Regions from separate parts of the Vibrio alfacsensis genome, predicted to be linked through region 2. Evidence: riboswitches for the same ligand, from Rfam matches in the RefSeq annotation. Region 2 holds a riboswitch; the other holds the start of a gene.
The links. A riboswitch is a leader RNA that binds a small molecule or an ion and turns the genes downstream of it on or off. The one in region 2 is predicted to bind thiamine pyrophosphate.
Positions count from the first base shown of each region.

Region 1: linked by a shared signal. The riboswitch ahead of thiD (bifunctional hydroxymethylpyrimidine kinase/phosphomethylpyrimidine kinase) and the one ahead of thiC (phosphomethylpyrimidine synthase ThiC) in region 2 are both predicted to bind thiamine pyrophosphate.

Region 1 covers NZ_AP024166.1:76,575-82,506, reverse strand. Annotated here, with positions in the region: gene VA249_RS15060 (TldD/PmbA family protein) at 1-991, opposite strand, end outside; gene VA249_RS15055 (TldD/PmbA family protein) at 991-2,376, opposite strand; TPP riboswitch at 2,773-2,882, shown strand; gene thiD (bifunctional hydroxymethylpyrimidine kinase/phosphomethylpyrimidine kinase) at 2,995-3,888, shown strand; gene VA249_RS15045 (ABC transporter ATP-binding protein) at 3,878-4,642, shown strand; partial or broken gene VA249_RS15040 (ABC transporter permease) at 4,701-5,435, shown strand; gene VA249_RS15035 (ABC transporter substrate-binding protein) at 5,483-5,932, shown strand, end outside.
Region 2 covers NZ_AP024165.1:3,101,871-3,107,802, forward strand. Annotated here, with positions in the region: gene VA249_RS14330 (thiazole synthase) at 1-249, opposite strand, end outside; gene thiS (sulfur carrier protein ThiS) at 255-512, opposite strand; gene VA249_RS14340 (HesA/MoeB/ThiF family protein) at 567-1,334, opposite strand; gene VA249_RS14345 (thiamine phosphate synthase) at 1,321-2,736, opposite strand; gene thiC (phosphomethylpyrimidine synthase ThiC) at 2,736-4,676, opposite strand; TPP riboswitch at 4,842-4,940, opposite strand; gene crcB (fluoride efflux transporter CrcB) at 4,993-5,376, opposite strand; tRNA gene VA249_RS14360 (tRNA-Asp) at 5,809-5,885, opposite strand.

The DNA.
Region 1 (5,932 bases), on a different replicon from region 2:
CACTTGCTGTCGAGACTGCGCCCAAGTAACTTGCGGTCTGGCTGTTGTGTAGCAAGGTTTTCAACTCACCATTAGCAATCATGACATTGTTTTGAGTCGCGAAGCCTTCACTATCAAAACTTGCGATCGCCATACCATTTGGCATGTAAGCCGTATCGGTAAAGGTAATCAAATCACTCGCAACACGTTGACCAAGCTTGTCACCCAGTGGCGTAATACCTTTCATCGCGCTTACACCAGAGAAAGCACTGCCGAAAGCACCGAATAAACTTGCTAGCGCATTGATGTGAAAAATAGCAGGATAGTTACCCGTCGTAACCGGAGCGCCTTCAAGAAGATCACGAGCAAGGTTGTAACCACTTTCGATACAGTAAGCTGGGTTCAACTCATCAAAATGGCGACCCAGTGACATTCTACCCGCCATCGACTGTTTGCCGTCTTTTTCAAACAAGGTATACGCGTAACAAGTAAACGAGCGTTCGAAGTGTTGGCACAACGAGCCTTGTGTATTGGCGATGATTAATTGCGTTTCGCTATCACTATAACCATTGTAAGGTGCGCTAGAAGCGTGAGGCAGAGCGACTACGCCTTGCTCAAGAGCGAGAGACAGTTCGATCTTTTCGTCAACCGAGGTGGTATCCTCTTGTGCAATCTCAGCAACATCGGTCGTGATTTGGCTGTTCACACAGCTAATGGCCTGATGTTCATCTTGCTTGGAAAAGCGAGCGCTTTGCAGTGCATTGGTCAGCATCAAATCTAAGCTTGGTTGCTCTAACGACTCAGAATAGCTCGTTGCAACGCGCGCATCTTTCACAACACGAACACCCAGAACTTGGCTTGAGCTTACTTTGTACTCATCCAGCTTTCCTTGGTTCGCTTTCAAAGAAAAGCTGCTGTTGCGGTTTACAATGACGTCCGCTTCTGCCCCTTGGCGTTTTGCTTCTGATAGGACGTAATCAACCGCAGTAAGAAGTTGTTGTTCTTGGCTCATTAGTTACCGCCTCCTACCAGAATGTTATCGACTTTCAGCGTTGGCTGACCGACTGTTGTTGGTACTGAACCACTTACTGAACCACACATGCCCGGCGCAAGCGCCATGTCTTTGCCGACCATGCTGATTTCTTTCAACACTTTTGGACCCGTGCTGATCAGCGTTGCTGTTTTCAGAGGCTTGGTGATTTTGCCATTTTCAATGAGATAAGCTTCACGAACAGCAAAGTTAAACTCACCCGTACCCGGTTGAACCGAGCCACCGCCCATCTTCTTCGCATAGATACCACGTTCGATGCCTGCCAGCATGTCATCAAGTGCATGCTCGCCCTCTTCGATAAAGGTGTTACGCATGCGCGATGTTGGTGCGAACTTGTAGTTTTGACGACGACCAGAACCCGTAGGCTCATAACCTGTCTTCATGCCACCCATTTTATCGACCATGAAGCTGGTTAGCTTACCGTCTTTGATCAATTGAGTGCGCTGAGTCTTCATGCCTTCATCATCAATGTGAATCGAGCCCCATTCGTTGGTCATGGTGCCATCATCGACTGCATTCACTGCGGTGTGAGCAACCATTTCGCCCATCTTGTCGTGGAAGACTGATGCTTTCTTCGCAACCGAAGTGGTTTCTAGCAAGTGACCACACGCTTCATGGAAGATAACACCGCCAAAACCGTTACCAATTACCACTGGCATTTCACCCGATGGACACGCATCCGCACCAAGTTTTACTAACGCTTGCTGCGCGATAGTTTGACCTAGCTCTTTCGCATCCAGCTGTTCACTGAACTCCCAACCAGCAAGAGCGCCAGGACCTTCCATACCAGAAGACTGCTCATTACCTTTTTGCGCGACAGTGTTACCAGCAACTCGGATGTAGTGGCGAGTATCATCAACGTGTAGACCTTCTGAGTTGAAGATAGACACTTGCTGTTCGCGCTGAAGCACGCTGCCAATGAACTGGCTGATATGTTCACTCTCTGCGCGTGCGGCTTGGTCAACTTGCAATAAGAAAGCAATTTTAGAATCTAGGTTAGCGTCTTTGCCAAGTGGCATACGACAACCATGTTGAATTGGGTAGCGGTTCAGATTGAGAGAACCTGCTGACACGATTTGCTCACGCTTGTCTTTTGCTGCAAGCAGTGAGGTTACGCGTTTAAGCTCGGCTTCATCGGTGCTGTTGGTGTAACCGTAAAGCACTTTATGACCGAAGAAGAGACGAATACCGATACCAAAATCGATACCCGAGTTCACCTTGTCCACCTCACCAGATGCGATCTGGACAGTGTTGGTTTGATGGTGTTCAACGAATAGCTCAGCGAAATCAGCCCCTAAAAAGAGGGCATGATCGATCACCGCTTTCGCTGTTACAGAATTAAGCATGAAATCTCCTTGCTCGTTGATCGTCCTAGCCTTCCCCACCTCTGAGTTAGACTCTGTTTATAACAGTCACAACCTAAATTGGATGACTCAAAAGCATATTGGCAACGCGTTAAATGTTAACACTTTTTTAACCTTGTTTTATGCTAATCCTTGCTAAATCAAACAACGATTCGTTACGTATTATGTCGAACTATCAATGATAAATGGAGTCTTTCTCTACCACTTTCAATGCAAAACATCATTTGTTCCAAGAACTTTCCAGTCAATTTTTAATTAACAGAGATAAAAATACTCAATACCGATATCAAACAGAGTTGGACTTCTCAAAATTTATCGATTGTTTGATTCAAACGAAAAAATCCGTACATCTACTATTCGTGAACTGCTATTATCCTAGCGAAATAGTCGGGGAGCCAATGCAGTAATTGTGTTGGCTGAGATCGAAATAGAGACCCGTTGAACCTGATTCAGTTAGTACTGACGTAGGGAACTATCATTACTTTGCCACTAGCCGATCTTGAACATCCATCAGTTTAGCTAGCCTCAACGGATCCGATCACCGATCTTCCCTTGCGATAGCCAAAGTCAGTTCCTATACGTCTTTTAATAGGAGCGACCATGGCGCAGCAATCAAACCAAGAACAACCATCAGCAGAGTCGAAAACACAAACGACAGTATCGTCAACCACCCCGATTGTATTGACGATCGCAGGGTCGGACAGTGGCGGCGGCGCAGGCATTCAAGCAGACATCAAAGCCATATCCGCAACCGGAAGCTTTGCCTGTTCGGTGATTACTGCTATTACCTCGCAAAATACGCAGGGTGTTTCCGCTATTTTCCCGATACCTTTAGAGCATGTTGAAAGCCAGCTCGATTCCGTTTTTACCGACCTCAACATTGTCGCAGTTAAAGTTGGCATGCTGGCGGATTCGAGCATCATTAAAGTTGTTGCCAACAAGATTAAGCAGTATCAGCCCAAGCACCTTGTCATTGATCCTGTAATGGTCGCCACCAGCGGCGATTTGTTATTGGAACAGTCTGCCATCAGCACATTGAAAGAAGCACTGATTCCGCTCGCTGACATCATTACTCCAAATTTACCAGAGGGTGCAGCGCTTACGGGTAAGGCGGTTCCTCAATCAGAGTCTGAGATGAATGACATGATTGCCGACTTACGCGCTCTCGGTGCAAAAGCGGTACTGTTAAAAGGCGGGCATTTAGAAAAAGATGAAAACAGTAACGATCTCTTGATCCTGCAAGACAGTGCTGAACTCATCAGTGCGAAACGATTCCCAACCAAAAACACACACGGTACTGGCTGCACGCTTTCATCCGCTATCGCCTCTTACCTTGGCCAAGAGAACAGTCTAAATAGAGCCGTACATTTGGGTAAAGAATACATCACCCAAGCTATTGCTCATGCCGATGAGTTAGATGTCGGTCAAGGTCACGGCCCTGTGCATCATTTCTTTGCTGGTCCAAACTTTGGCAAAAACAATAATGCGCGTTAGAACTCTGGGCCTTCAACTTTCGGACGCTGGCCTACAATACAAAGACAGCCTGACCCCCACGCTAGCAAGGTTGAGCATGAACATCCCTGCGAACAAATGGACAGTCTTACTTGGTCGCAGTGGTTGTGGTAAAACGACGATCCTGCGCTATCTCGCGGGTCTGCTGGATGACAAGGTTGATTGGTATGGAGAGCTGACCACCACGGATGGCATCGCCTTGCGCGATCGCATTGCCTACATGGCGCAGCAAGACCTGTTACTGCCATGGTTGAACGTGTTAGACAACGTCTGCCTAAGTTCACGATTTTCTCATTCAACAAGGCCTCATGGGTCCGAACAAAACAAGCAACGTGCGCTGACCTTATTAAAACAAGTTGGATTGACAGAATACGCAAACACCAAACCCGATCAACTGTCTGGCGGCATGAGACAGCGTGTCGCTCTCGCCCGAACTCTCATGCAAGACAAGCCCTTAGTTCTCATGGATGAACCTTTCTCGGCGCTCGATGCCGTGACTCGTCATAAACTGCAAACCTTATCTGCCGAATTACTAAAAGATAAGACCGTGGTATTGATCACTCATGATCCCCAAGAAGCGGTGCGACTAGCTCACCAACTCTATGTATTGCAGGGTACGCCTGCGCAAGCTCTTCACCTTGTTGTTCCAAACTCAAAGCCACCGAGAGTGCTCGACGGTGAATGTGCTGCATTACAACAAGCCATATTGGATCAATTGGAGAAAGACTATGAGTGACATGACTCAGTACAACTCCATTTCAACGAAAATAGATAAAAAGGAGCGAGTGACTCATCCGGCACTTCGCTTGGTAATCAGCACGACGGTCATCTTGGGCTTGTGGCAACTGGCTGTTGTCGTATTCGACATGCCAAGTTTCATCTTACCCTCGCCAATTGAAGTTCTGGACAGATTAGTGACTCGTTATGACGTATTGCTCAAACATACTTGGGTTACGGCTCAAGAGATCTTGTTTGGTCTGGTGCTTGGATTATCAATGGGCTTGTTCTTCGCATTACAAATGCTGATGTTCGAACCGCTCAAACGTTGGCTCCTGCCCATTCTGATTGCCAGCCAAGCAATACCGGTATTTGCGATCGCGCCTGTGCTCATGCTTTGGCTAGGTTATGGCATCGCATCAAAAGTGGTGATGGCGGCGATCATCATCTTTTTCCCCGTCACGACATGTTGTTATGACGGTCTTCGGAATACACCAACCGGTTATCTCGATCTTGCTAAAACTATGGGAGCGTCGAAATGGCAATTGCTGCGCCATATCCAGTTGCCTGCCGCTCTACCTACACTGGCATCCGGGATTCGTGTCGCCGTGGTTATTGCACCAATTGGTGCCGTGGTGGGTGAATGGGTTGGTTCAAGTGAGGGTTTAGGCTATCTGATGTTACAAGCCAACGCTCGCATGATCATTGATGAAATGTTTGCGGCGCTGTTTATCCTCGCCGTGTTGTCAATCGCACTCTACTTCATCACCGATAAATTATTGAAAAAAGCCATCCCTTGGGAAAACAAGTAATTACAGAAAATAGTCAAAGTAAATAGGGAAAGAAAAGGAAGAACCCCGTGAATAAAAACAAACTTATGAGCGCTGCTGCTCTGCTCGCTTCAGTGGTATCAACCAACGTACTTGGTGCCGAAAAAGAGATGACGCTAATGCTGGATTGGTTCGTCAACCCAAACCATGGTCCTATCGTGATCGCCAAAGAGCGTGGTTACTTCAAAGAGCAAGGTTTGAAAGTCAACATTCAAGAGCCCGCAGACCCAAGCACACCACCTAAGTTGGTCGCGGCAGGTAAAGTCGACATGGCGATTTCTTACCAACCAAGCCTGACAATTGATGTCGCGGCTGGCTTGCCATTAATCCGCTCTGCGACTCTGATTGCTACGCCACTCAACACGCTGATGGTGCTGGATAACGGTAAGAACGAAAACCTTGGTGGCTTAAAAGGTAAGAAGATCGGTATTGCGATCGCAGGTAACGAAGAAGCGACAATCGGCACCATGCTTGCGCAA
Region 2 (5,932 bases):
TTGTGCAGCAAACACAGCATCTTTAGCATTCTTTGCACCTGAGGTGTTCGGCAATAAGTTCACTCCCGCTTGTACTAACGGCAGCAAAATATCGTCTTGTTGGTCGTTCACATCCACACGCTTCAACGCCATAGTCGCAAGTTGAGAACCCGATACTTGAATCGCTTCTGCCATTAATCGGCTGTTGGCAAACTTCCCTGTTCCTGTGAACAGTCTAGATTCGAATTGTTTATCACCAATTTTAAGCATCGACTTTAACCCCCTGCGATCGCTTGAAACAAAGAGATGCTATCTCCTTGTGAAAGAACTGTGCTCGCCCACTCACTGCGAGGCACAACATTATTGTTGATTGCAAAAACACAGCTCATTTCAGGAAGTTCAAATTGACTGATGATTTGCTGTAGATTCGAACCAGTTGCAACTTGGTGTGATTGCTCGTTAATAGCAATGGTTATCACACCTGTATCAGCAGCAAACTCTGGTGTAGTTGATTGTTGTAACGATGATGTCATTGCTTGCGACTCTCATATTCTTCGATATTAGGTAAAAATGTATGCGACCTATCACTAAGCGCAAACTTGGCATTGCTTATCTTTTTGTATTTTCATGGTTTGCCACTGCATTCGGAGCCCATCAAATAGATGCAATTGAAATGGTTTCACGTGAAACATTCCTGTCGATAGCCTTTGAATTGCCGCTATCGCTTGGTAGTTGCCAAGTGTGCCCACCACCGGACCGACGACACCGCTGTCACTGCACTTTTGAGTTTGTGGTAATTCGTCGAACGGATACAAACAGCGGTAACAGGCTTTACTCTGCGCTTCTTGTTCACTTGGTGTTTGGTAATCAAAGACAGCGAATTGCCCTTGCCAACCAATTGCTGCCGCCGAGATGAGCGGCGTATTTTGTTCGAAACAAACTTGGTTAATGAGCTGGCGCGTTGGCATGTTATCGGTGCAGTCCAACACCACATCCGCCAGCATCACCTCAAGCTGCAGCTGTGCTTTGTCCAATCGCTTATTGAGAGCACGAATTTGAACCATAGAATTAAGGTCAGTCAGTTGCTTTGCAGTTGCTTCTGTTTTCGCAACTTGGAGGTCTTGTTCACGATAAATGATCTGGCGTTGTAGGTTACTGCTATCAACTTCATCATCATCAACCACAACCAATTTACCAACGCCCGCTGATGCCAAGTACAAACTCGCTGCGCTCCCCAATCCACCACAACCGATGATCAGAACATGCGATTTGCTCAAACGCTCTTGCCCAATTTCGGCAATTTCAGGCAGAGCGACTTGACGTTGATAGCGAAGAAACTGCTTATCCGTGAGCATGCTCGCCTCTCTTGTTATGCACCAATTCATTATTCTGTTCAGTAAACGTTAGCTGTCTTTCCTTCATCAGTTGTGCGAAAAACTCGATGACGGACTGAGGTGATTCTGCCAACGTAATAGCACGCACTACTGCTAAGCTAGAAACACCTGTTTGCCAAACTTCGTCTGCATTAGATTGGTCAATGCCACCAATCGCGACCGTCGGAAAGCCAAGCACATAGTCACTACCTGCTTTGTCTTTTGCAGGAAGGAAAGCCAACTCTGTGTTTCCGTAAGGAATGCTATCAATCAGCTTTTGATACAGTTCCAAGCGCACCAAACCTTGTGGTTTCGATGGCATCTGTTTTGTGGTGGTTGGGAAAATATGCCCTAGCGCGATGTAGCTAGGATGAATTTGTACGATGCGCAGTAGTTCATAATAACCATGCGTAGAAAGACCAAGACGAATGCCGGCTTTAGTTAACTGAGCCAAATTCGATTCTTCTATGTCTTCTTGTCCTAGGTGAATGCCATAAGCAGCATGCTTGATTGCCAACTGCCAATAGTCATTGATGAACACTTGTGCTTGATACTGACGACCTAGCTCAATTGCTCGAATGATCTGTTGTTCTAAATCGGCTTGTTGTGGGTTCTTGATTCGCAGTTGAATAGTGTTGATGCCTAGTGGCAGTAGACGCTCAATCCACGCAACATCATCAACGACTGGATAGAGCCCTAGACTTTGCTTAGTTAGAGTTGGAAAGCTAACGCTCTCGCATTGTGCAGACCAACCAACTTGAATACCTAGTCGGTTATCCTCCAGTACAGGCGTGGGGAAATCATAGAATTGGTCAGCCCACTGAGTAGATCTTCCCTCGTCAAGGTTGTCATTCAACAGTGTTTCACGTGAAACATTCGCTTGTTGAGTTAGCATTCCTCGAGCAAGTGTTAACGCATCTTCGATAGGAAAATCGAGTACTGTCAGCGTTACTGTCCAAGCAAGGTGATGTTCGGGATCGAACATTGCGTTGAATTTGGACTTAACGGAAAGCGCTCTCACTTCGTTGTTAATTGGGTGACGCCAGATATCAAGCTGAAGCACTTTCTCCTTTTCATCGGATACCTGCGTATCAGCAATGCCAATATAAATCGCTTTCGACGGTTGCTTAGCACACGCATCTACCGATAAAGCAGAGCGGTAATAGAGCACAAATGAACTCTCATGATCAGAGTCATAACCATCAATAAGATCTGCCGTTATGCGTGTGGTCTGTTGGTCGCGAACAAGCTGAATAGATTGAGTTGGGCTCACACCCAACTCAATGTCTTCGATGCTAAAACCCTGTTCTTTCGCCAACAGCAAACATTGCTGAACTAAACCTGTCAGTTCAATCAATGATGACGGAATAAGGATTTTGCTCATTAGTCACTTACCTCGGCATGTGCTGCTGGGTGGTATAGCTCAGAACCTGTATCTCTAAACTCTTGCGATTTCTGACGCATCCCCTCAAGAGGATCATCCAGCATTTTGATCGATATAGCTTGGTCCGCAGCAACTTGCTCAGTGTCTTTCGCGTACTCTCGTACCTCTTGCGAAATCTTCATGGAGCAGAACTTTGGTCCGCACATCGAGCAGAAGTGAGCAACTTTTCCAGACTCTTGAGGCAAGGTTTCATCATGGAAAGCGCGTGCGGTATCTGGGTCGAGTGACAAGTTAAACTGGTCTTCCCAACGGAACTCGAAGCGAGCTTTAGAAAGTGCGTTATCACGAACTTGAGCGCCAGGGTGTCCCTTAGCCAAATCCGCGGCGTGCGCAGCAAGCTTGTACGTGATCATGCCTACTTTCACGTCTTCTTTGTTTGGTAAACCAAGATGCTCTTTAGGAGTTACGTAGCAAAGCATCGCACAGCCATACCAACCAATCATGGCAGCGCCGATGCCTGAAGTAATATGGTCGTAACCAGGAGCGACGTCTGTCGTCAATGGACCAAGGGTGTAGAAAGGAGCTTCATGGCAGTGCTCTAGCTGCTCTTCCATGTTCTCTTTGATCATATGCATTGGAACATGACCAGGACCTTCGATAATCACCTGTACGTCGTATTCCCACGCTATCTTGGTCAATTCTCCAAGAGTACGAAGCTCTGCAAATTGCGCTTCGTCGTTAGCATCGGCAACCGAGCCAGGACGCAGACCATCACCGAGAGAAAGTGCCACATCATACTTAGCACAGATTTCACAGATCTCTCGGAAGTGAGTATATAAGAAGCTTTCTTGGTGATGCGCTAAACACCATTTCGCGATGATAGAACCACCACGAGAGACAATGCCAGTAACGCGTTTTGCAGTCATTGGCACATAACGAAGTAGTAAACCGGCATGGATAGTGAAGTAGTCAACGCCCTGCTCTGCTTGCTCGATCAGGGTATCACGCATCACTTCCCAGTTAAGGTTTTCAGCAACACCATTCACTTTCTCAAGCGCTTGATACATTGGTACGGTACCTATCGGAACCGGACTGTTACGTAGAATCCACTCGCGAGTTTCGTGAATATTACGTCCAGTAGAGAGATCCATAACGGTATCTCCACCCCAGCGCGTTGCCCATACTAACTTCTCTACTTCTTCTTCAATCGAAGAAGTGACCGATGAGTTACCAATGTTGGCGTTCACTTTGACCAAAAAGTTACGTCCAATGATCATTGGTTCGGATTCTGGGTGGTTGATATTAGAAGGGATAATAGCGCGACCTTCGGCGACTTCTTTACGCACAAACTCGGCGGTAATGTCTTTTGGAAGATTCGCTCCGAAGCTTTGACCCGGATGTTGTTGATTCAGCACTTCATCGCGGTATTGAGCACGCCCCATATTTTCACGTAGGGCGATGTATTCCATTTCTGGGGTGATTATACCTTGGCGAGCATAGTGCAATTGAGTCACGCACTGCCCATCTTTGGCACGTCGAATACGTGGTAAATTTCCGTAACGAAGATCGTCTAGCGTTTCATCTTCTAGGCGCTCTTTGGTGTATACCGAGCTTACTTCATCAAGTAGCTCAGTATCGGCACGCTCTTCAATCCACTCTTCTCTCAGCTTAGGTAAGCCATTGTAAATGTCTATGGTGTGATTTTGATCTGTGTATACACCCGAGGTATCGTAAACGCGTACTGGCTCATTAGGCTCGAAAATAGGCGCTTCTTTTGTGCCCCCAATAAGGCTATCAGCGAGTGATATTTCACGCATTGGCACACGAATATCAGGACGTGAACCCTCTACGTAGACTTTTCTTGAATTTGGGTACGGTTGTACCGAGAGTGTATCAATGAACTGTTTTGCTTCCAGTCTCGCTTGCTTGCGACTCGACATAGCATTTTTCCTTGCTTTGTTATGCTTAGATAAAAAGTATTGGGATAAAAATGCTTGGCGGATAGATGCGACAAGAGGAATCGAATTGAGGACAAGTTGAGCGGATGCTCTTCGTCTATAACAACATTCGACTATTTGATAGGTCGACCAGATAGAACTCTGGTGTAGATATCTTCTCTTGTTCCCTTCGCAGATTCTAATCTGATCAGGTTCAACGGATCCCGAATTAACGGTCTCAGCCTTATGGCACTCCGACAAGTGAAATCAGTATATAAAAACGGCTTGGTTAAACCAAGCCGAGTTGTTCAAAATTTGACTAACTACGCATCAATAACTGAAAGCCAATCCATGCAGCTGAGATGCTTAGTACAACATTCAATAAAACGTTCAGACCCATTTTGAAGAAAGCGCCTTGTTGCATCAAAAGAACATTATCCATCGAGAACGTGGAGAATGTTGTTAGTGCACCAAGAAAGCCTAATCCAATGATTTGGCGCCAAGGATCAGTTGCAAGTATCTCACTTTCAAACGCCGCAATCAGCAGCCCCATAATAAATGAACCAACCACGTTCACAGTGAGGGTACCGTACGGAAAGCCACGACCAAGTAGCATCACACAAAGTTCAGAAATTAAGTAACGAGAACATGCACCAAATGCGCCACCTAATGCAATAAACCCCAAAATGGATAGTTGTCCCATAGTTCCCCCAGAAAAGTTAATGGCGACATTGTAATCAAATCTGAGGCTATAGTGACGATGAAATCTTAGAATTTAGCAAACGCCCTCACTCGGAATTTGGGTATATTTTAAAAGTTACAGGTGTCACGTAGGGCAAATAAACACCGTTTCAACAAATGTGTTAACGAGAAAAGTGAACACAAGCTCATATGAGGCTAACAGAAGAGAAAATTTTAAGCTACTGATTTCTGTTAGCACTATGATTACTTATTTTTAGGAGTACTAGAGAAATATAGAATATACGACAAAACCCTAGCATTGCTACTAGGGCTTTGTCTGAATAAATGGCGGGGCGGCCGGGCTTGCGTTCAAGCGGGACTCGTTGGTCGAAGACCAAGTTTATGCATATACGAAAAAGCCCCAGCATTTCTGCTAGGGCTTCGTCTGAATAAATGGCGGAGCGGACGGGACTCGAACCCGCGACCCCCGGCGTGACAGGCCGGTATTCTAACCAACTGAACTACCGCTCCACACGGTGACGGAGATTTCTCTCTATCCGGTAATCGCCGTTCAACGC